Regions from separate parts of the Micromonospora chokoriensis genome, predicted to be linked through region 2. Evidence: riboswitches for the same ligand, from Rfam matches in the RefSeq annotation. Region 2 holds a riboswitch; the other holds the start of a gene.
The links. A riboswitch is a leader RNA that binds a small molecule or an ion and turns the genes downstream of it on or off. The one in region 2 is predicted to bind cobalamin.
Positions count from the first base shown of each region.

Region 1: linked by a shared signal. The riboswitch ahead of GA0070612_RS18135 (acyl-CoA thioesterase) and the one ahead of GA0070612_RS16525 (prenyltransferase/squalene oxidase repeat-containing protein) in region 2 are both predicted to bind cobalamin.

Region 1 is NZ_LT607409.1:3,901,221-3,904,621, reverse strand. It holds gene GA0070612_RS18140 (superoxide dismutase) at 1-570, opposite strand, end outside; gene GA0070612_RS18135 (acyl-CoA thioesterase) at 934-1,380, opposite strand; cobalamin riboswitch at 1,566-1,779, opposite strand; gene GA0070612_RS18130 (copper resistance CopC family protein) at 1,909-3,401, shown strand, end outside.
Region 2 is NZ_LT607409.1:3,506,144-3,509,544, forward strand. It holds gene GA0070612_RS16520 (hypothetical protein) at 1-166, opposite strand, end outside; gene GA0070612_RS16525 (prenyltransferase/squalene oxidase repeat-containing protein) at 196-1,245, opposite strand; adenosylcobalamin (AdoCbl) riboswitch at 1,299-1,459, opposite strand; gene tsaD (tRNA (adenosine(37)-N6)-threonylcarbamoyltransferase complex transferase subunit TsaD) at 1,567-2,604, opposite strand; gene def (peptide deformylase) at 2,601-3,155, opposite strand; gene alaS (alanine--tRNA ligase) at 3,207-3,401, shown strand, end outside.

The sequences.
Region 1 (3,401 bases), 400 kb from region 2:
CGAGATGACGTCGGTCCAGTTGACCAGGTTCCACAGCCGATCCACGTAGTCCGGGCGGACGTTGCGGTACTGCAGGTAGTAGGCGTGCTCCCAGGCGTCGAACACCAGGATCGGGGTGGAGCCCTGCCCGACGTTGCCGTGGTGGTCGTAGACCTGCTCCACGATCAACCGCTGGCTCAGCGGCTCCCAGGCCAGGACACCCCAACCGGAGCCCTGCACACCCTTGGTCGCCGCCGACAACTGACCGGCGAAGCCGTCGAAGGAGCCGAAGTGCTCGTCGATCGCCGCCGCCAACTCACCGTCGGGGCGGTCACCGCCGTCCGGGGACAGGTTGTTCCAGAAGATCGAGTGCAGGACGTGCCCGGACAGGTTGAACGCGAACGTCTTCTCCAGCCCGACCAGCGTCGAGTAGTCGCCCTTGTCACGGGCCTCGGCAAGCCGGTCGAGCCCGTCGTTGGCGCCCTTGACGTACGCGGCGTGGTGCTTGTCGTGGTGCAGCTCCAGGATCTCGCCGGACATGGCGGGCTCGAGTGCGCCGTAGTCGTAGGGCAGGTCGGGCAGGTTGTACACGGCCAGGGAGTACGTCCTCTCAATGCTGCCTCAATATGGCTGTTGCCAATATCTTGCAACAAGAGGCCGCACCGTGTCAGCGGACGGGTTCGATCACAGATCGTCGGCGGTAGCGTCCGACCATGTCGCAGCCAACAGCAGGCGGCTCGACACGCCGACCATGCCGAGCGGATCGCCCGCGGTCACTCACGTCATCACGGAGATCTGGGCAACTTCCCGGATGTTGCTGCCTCCGACGTGTGGGAGTCACCAACAACCCTGATGTTGCACGGATCTTGGCGACGAGTGCGCGACGCGGGCGACCGCCTCGGCGTCCCGCGCTACTGCGCCGGTCCGGCGAGCCCAGGCTGCCCGAGCGCCCCCTCAGCCCTCCTCGGCGCCGTCGAGCAGCGCCCTCCGCAGGGCCAACCGGTGCTCGCGGCGGATCTCCGCCTCGCGGTAGCGCCTCCGGTCCCCGTCGGTCTCGGGTAGCAACGGCGGCACCGTCCTCGGCTGGCCGTCGTCGTCGATCGCGACCATGACCAGGTGGGCGGTGGCCACGTCGGTGGGTGGCACGGCCCGGTCCCACCGGTCGGCGGTGACCTTGACCGCGACCTCCATCGAGCTGCGCCCGGCCCAGGTGATCCGGGCGTCGACGTGCACGACGTCGCCGACCCGCACCGCGCGCAGGAACGCGGTCTCGTCGATCGCGGCGGTGACCGCCGGCCCGTCGGAGTGCCGGGCGGCGACCACCCCGGCGACGGAGTCGATGAGGTTGAGGATCCGGCCGCCGTGCACCGTACCCATCAGGTTGGTGTGGTGCTGGTCCATGATCTGCGACAGGGTCAGGTGCGACGCCGACGGCGCTCGGCCGGCGATCGTGGCGGTGTCGTGCACAGCGGTAGTCCGTCCCTCGGGAACCACACCACCGGTACGCGGACACCCTGACGAGCACGCGCCGACGGACGGCACGTCACCCGCTCAGCCCACCCGCGAGGCCGACGGCGGCGCACACGGTCGCGTGCGCAGCGCAGGCAGGTCTTCGGACTCGCGGGCCGGACCGGTCGCGCCGGTCTCCTACCGGCCGTCGCTTCCCAGGCCGACGGCCCAGTGCTGATGACGGCGTTCGTTCCCACTCACCGCTGCGGGGCAGTCCCGGACTTCCACCGGGTTCCCTCTTACGACGCCCCGACGGTCACGACGGGGCGAACCAGCGCCGCCCGCAGCATAGCTGGCCAGGCAAGTCGCGGCACCGGGGGCGCGGCGCGGAGGCAGCGCCGGGGCCTCGTCGGCTTTTGCCATGTGAGGAAAAAGATCGCCAGCTCTTGAAAAAAGCCTCACTCCGGTCAGGATATTCAGATGCGTCGTCTCCCTCAGACTCCGGGGCGGGTGCTCTCGGGCGTCCTCGCGCTCCTCCTCGCCTCGGCGGTCGCTCTGCTCGCGTCCGCCCAACCCACCTCGGCGCACGGGACGCTCGCCATGTCCACGCCGGCGGGTGGGGCCACGGTGACCGAGCCGTTGACGGCGGTGCAGCTCTTCTTCACCGAGAAGGCCGCTCCCAACGCGTTCTTCACTGTCACCGCTCCGGGCGGCATCCGGGTCGACAACAGCTGGTCGTACGGGGAGCCGAAGCCGCTGGACCAGCCGGTACGGGAGTACTTCCTGGTCAACGGGCAGTTCGAGCCACGGGAGTACACCACCGGGTTCCCCGCGACGGTGGCCGTCACCCACCTGCCGGCCAAGGGCCAGTACTCGGTGAGCTACCTGTCGGTGGCCTCGGACGGCGACACCGTGCGGGGCACGCTGACGTTCCGCTACAACGGGCCGGTGACGGCGGCACCCACGGGGTGGAGCCCGCCGACGACGCAGCCGGACCCGGCGCTGGTGGCCGCCACCGAGCAGCACGGGTCGTCCGGGCAGGCGTCGGCGGTGCCGACCGCCTCGGCCCAGCCGGTGACCCCGCCGTCCGGGGCTGCGGCTGCCCCGCCGACCGGGTCGGCCGAGGAGAGCGGCTCGGGAGCGCCGGCCTGGGCCGGCTGGGCGGCGGCGATCGCGGCGGTCGTCGCGGTGGCCGGCTTCGTCGTCTGGCGTCGCCGGACGGCGCCCACCGGCAAACCCTCCGGCCGGGGCCGTACCTCATCGGGGACGTCCGGTCGACGCGGCGGCGGTGCCCGTACCACGAACCGGCGCTCCGCCGGCAAGACCAGCCCAGGCAGGGCCGCCGCGGGAAAGACGGCCGCCGCCAAGCCCTCCGCCGGCCGGACGGCCGGTGCGGTGAGCGGTGTCGGTACGAAGCCCACGGGTGGTAAGCGGCGACCGGCCACCGTGCCGGCGGCGCGTACGGGCGACGCGGTCGTCACGGCCCGCACGGGCGTCGCTGTCGACCCGACGGCCACCGACGCTGTCGACCCGACGCCCACTGAGCAGGAGGCGAAGGCCCCCGCCAGCACCGATCAGCAGACCAAGGTCCTCGCCAGCACCGACGACGAGTCGACGGTCGAGGCGGGCTCCCGGCCGGACACGGACCTCGCCGGGGCGGCACCCGGGTCCCGGTTGAGCAACGGCCACCTGGCGCTGCTCGTCGGCGGGCTGGTGGTCGCCCTGCTGGCCGGGTTCGGGCTGGCCCGCATCGGCACCGGCGACCAGAGCCCGGCGAACACCGCCCGGCAGCCGGCCGGCGGTCCGCCGGCCTCCGGGCAGTCGGGGTCCGCGACCGACGGGCACCAGCATCCGGCGGGCACCGGTCCGCACACGCACCGGGGTGACGGCGCGACGGGCGAGACACTGGCGACCGGGACGACGGTCAGCGCCGGTGGCTACACCCTGCAACCGCTGGAGCGGTCTCAACCCGC
Region 2 (3,401 bases):
CGCCGAGCCGGCAGCCGGTCTGGACACCGAGGCCGAACGCGGTGAGGTCGACCACCACCGTGACGCCCGCGCCCGGGGCGCACGCCGCCGCGTGCGCGGCACGTGGCACCGGGTCGACGGCCACCAGGCCGATGCTGACGACGGTGGCCGCGAGCAGAAGTGCCATCCGTCGGCGCATCGTCGCCCGCCGGCGGGTCACCACGGCGCACACGCCAGGACGGGCGCGGCAGTGTGAGCGCCGGTGGCCGACGAGGTCGCATACCCGGCGCCTGCCATGCCAGGTACGGCCTGAGCGGTGGCCCGGGCGGCGGTGCCCGCGTCGAATTCGCCGGGGGTGTACGCGATGGCGCCCCGGTCGGCTGGTGCGCCCGTGCAGGTGACCTGCAAGCTGACCAGGAATTGACGGGCGCGTAGCCAGGCCGGCGACCGACCGGCGGCGAAGAGCGCCTGGGCGGCGAGCCCGGTGCTGTTCGCGTTGGTCACGCCGTTCGCGGCGAACGAGCCATCACCGCCCTGCACGGAGACCAGCCACTGCGCGGCCGAAGCCGCGACCAACGGACGGTCCGCCGCGAGCAGGGCCTGAACGGCCAGAGCGGTCGCGTCGACGTCGCTGACACAGGTCGGCTGCGCGAAGAGCAGCGGGAAACCACCGTCGGCGCACCGGCTCGCGGCCAGGAACGCCACCGCCGACGACGGTGCACCTCCGGCACGATCCAACGCCAGCACCGCAAAGGACTGGGTGAAGGCGTTGCTGTAGTCACCGAACGCCGACCGGTCGGAGTACCGGCCGCTCGGCGTCAGCAGGCTGCTGAGCCGCGCGAGCAGGTCGACACCGCCGAACGTCGCCGGATTGAGGCCGCGGACCTGGGCACCCAGAGCGAGTTTCGCGGTCGCGCCCGCGTACGCCTCGGTGCCATCGCCGATGTAGCCGGTGATCACGGCCGGTTGGGCGAGCCAGGACATGGCGTTCGCCGCGTTCGTGTCGGCTGCCTTGGCTGCGGCGAAGGCGAACACCGCGTCGAGGGTGAGGCCCTGATCGGGATAGGCGACGCCGTCGTAGACGACCTCGAACCGCTCGCCGTCGACCAGTTGGCGGGCGAGCCAGCCGGCGGCGGCATCGACCTTATTGAGGGTGGGCGGCGATGCTGTGGCGGCGGCCGGTACGGCTGCCAGGGACAGCATGAGGACGGCGAGCGCAGCGCCTACGAAGACGCGGGCGCGGTGCCGGAGGGGGCGATTGACCATGAAGCGACGCCTTTCCGGGCTCCGATGGTCTGAGACCACCCGACTCCGGTTCGGGCGGCTCCGACCCGTGGGCCACGACGGGTGGGGAGGCTGGTCATGCGCACTGGCGGGTAATCGGGCTTACGGCGTCACTACGTGTGTCGCCGCCTACCGTTGCGGGCCAGCGCCGGATTTCGACCGGACTTCCCCCGTCAGCACACAGGTATGAAGTTGTGACGGACAGTGTTCCCACGTGTGGGGCTCGCCGTCAATGTCCGTGATCCGACGAGGCCACTTCGGCGAAGACAGCCGGAACTGCGCGAGAGCGCCGCTTGATGTCGATCAGCGGGTTCCGTGCAGCAGTGCCCCTCGAAGGACGGCGGACGGATCGGAGCCGAGGTCGAGTCGGTCGGGGGAGATGTCGGCGCGGACGAGGAGGTCTCCGACGGCGGCGATCATCGCGCCGTTGTCGGTGCAGAGCCGTGGCGACGGCACCCGCAGGTGGATGCCGGCCGCGGAGCAGCGTTGTTCGGCGAGGGCGCGGACGCGGCTGTTGGCGGCGACTCCGCCGACGAGGAGCAGTGTGTCGGCCTGGTGGTCGCGGCAGGCGGCGAGAGCCTTGCGGGTGAGGGTGTCGGCGACGGCTTCCTGAAACGACGCGGCGACGTCGGCGACGGGCAGCGGCTGGTCGCGGTGGTGTTCGACCCAGCGAGCCACAGCGGTCTTTAGCCCGGAGAACGAGAACCGGTACGGGGCGTCCTGGGGGCCGGTCATCGGGCGGGGAAAAGCGATGGCCGTCGGGTCGCCGTCGCGGGCGACCCGGTCGATGACGGGTCCGCCGGGGTAGGGCAGGCCGAGCAGGCGGGCGACCTTGTCGAACGCCTCACCGGCGGCGTCGTCGACGGTGTCGCCGAGGTGTACGACAGGGTCGCGGGCGAGGTCGCCGATCAGCAGCAGACTGGTGTGCCCGCCGGAGACGATCAGGGCGACGCAGCGGGCCGGCAGCGGTCCGTGTTCGAGGGTGTCGACAGCGGCGTGGCCGGCGAGATGGTGAACGCCGTAGAGGGGGATACCAAGGCTCAGCGCGTACGCCTTGCCGGCCGCGAGACCGACCTGGACGGCGGTGGCGAGCCCAGGGCCGGCGGTGGCGGCGACCGCGCCGATGTCGGCGAAGCCGATCCCGGCCTGGCCCAATGCGTGCTCGACCATAGGGGTGATGGCGTGCAGGTGCGCGCGGGCGGCGATCTCGGGGACCACGCCACCGAAGCGGGCGTGTTCGTCCATGCTCGTGGCGAGCGCGTCGCCGAGCAGGACGCCGTCGGCGACGATCCCGACGCCGGTCTCGTCGCAGGACGTCTCGATGCCGAGGACAACTGTCACGCGTCGGCGTCCTGGTTGACGCCGGCGCCGACACCGGGGTGTGCGGCGCTGGCCGCAAGGAGCTGTTTGCGCAGTTTGACGGGCAGCCGGTCGACGTAGGCGAGACCGTCGAGGTGGTCGACCTCGTGCTGGAAGCAGCGGGCGAGGGTGCCGGTGCCGTCCAGGCGGATCGGCTCGCCGCGCAGGTCCACCCCGGTGACGGAGGCGGTGGCGGATCGGGCCACGTCGGCGCGCTGTCCTGGCACGGACAGGCAACCCTCGGAGTCGATCACCAGGTCCCGTTGCTCGGGCAGGTGCAACACCGGATTGATCACGTGCGCGACGGTGTGAGTGTTCGTGGCGTCGGGGCAGTCGACGACGAAGATCCGGGCATCCACGCCGATCTGGTTGGCGGCCAGGCCGACCCCGTGGGCGGCGTACATGCTGGCGAACATGTCGTCGATGAGTGCGGCGAGCGCGTCGTCGAACACGGTTACCGGGGCGCATCGGCGGTGCAGGACCGGGGTGCCGTAACGGGTGATCGGTCGCGGGGTGCCGCCATGCCTCTCCATAGCTGCCCATAGTATGCAATTGCAAAACTATGGCAGTAGGGGAGTGGTCTGGTGCGGACGGCGGAGATCAAGCGGCGGTACCTCGCGCACTTCGAGGCGAATGGGCACGCCGTGGTGCCGTCCGCGCCGCTGCCCGCCATCAGCGATCCGAACCTGCTGTTCGTCAACGCAGGCATGGTGCAGTTCGTTCCGTATTTCCTTGGTCAGCAGACGCCGGCGTACCAGCGGGCGGTGAGTGTGCAGAAG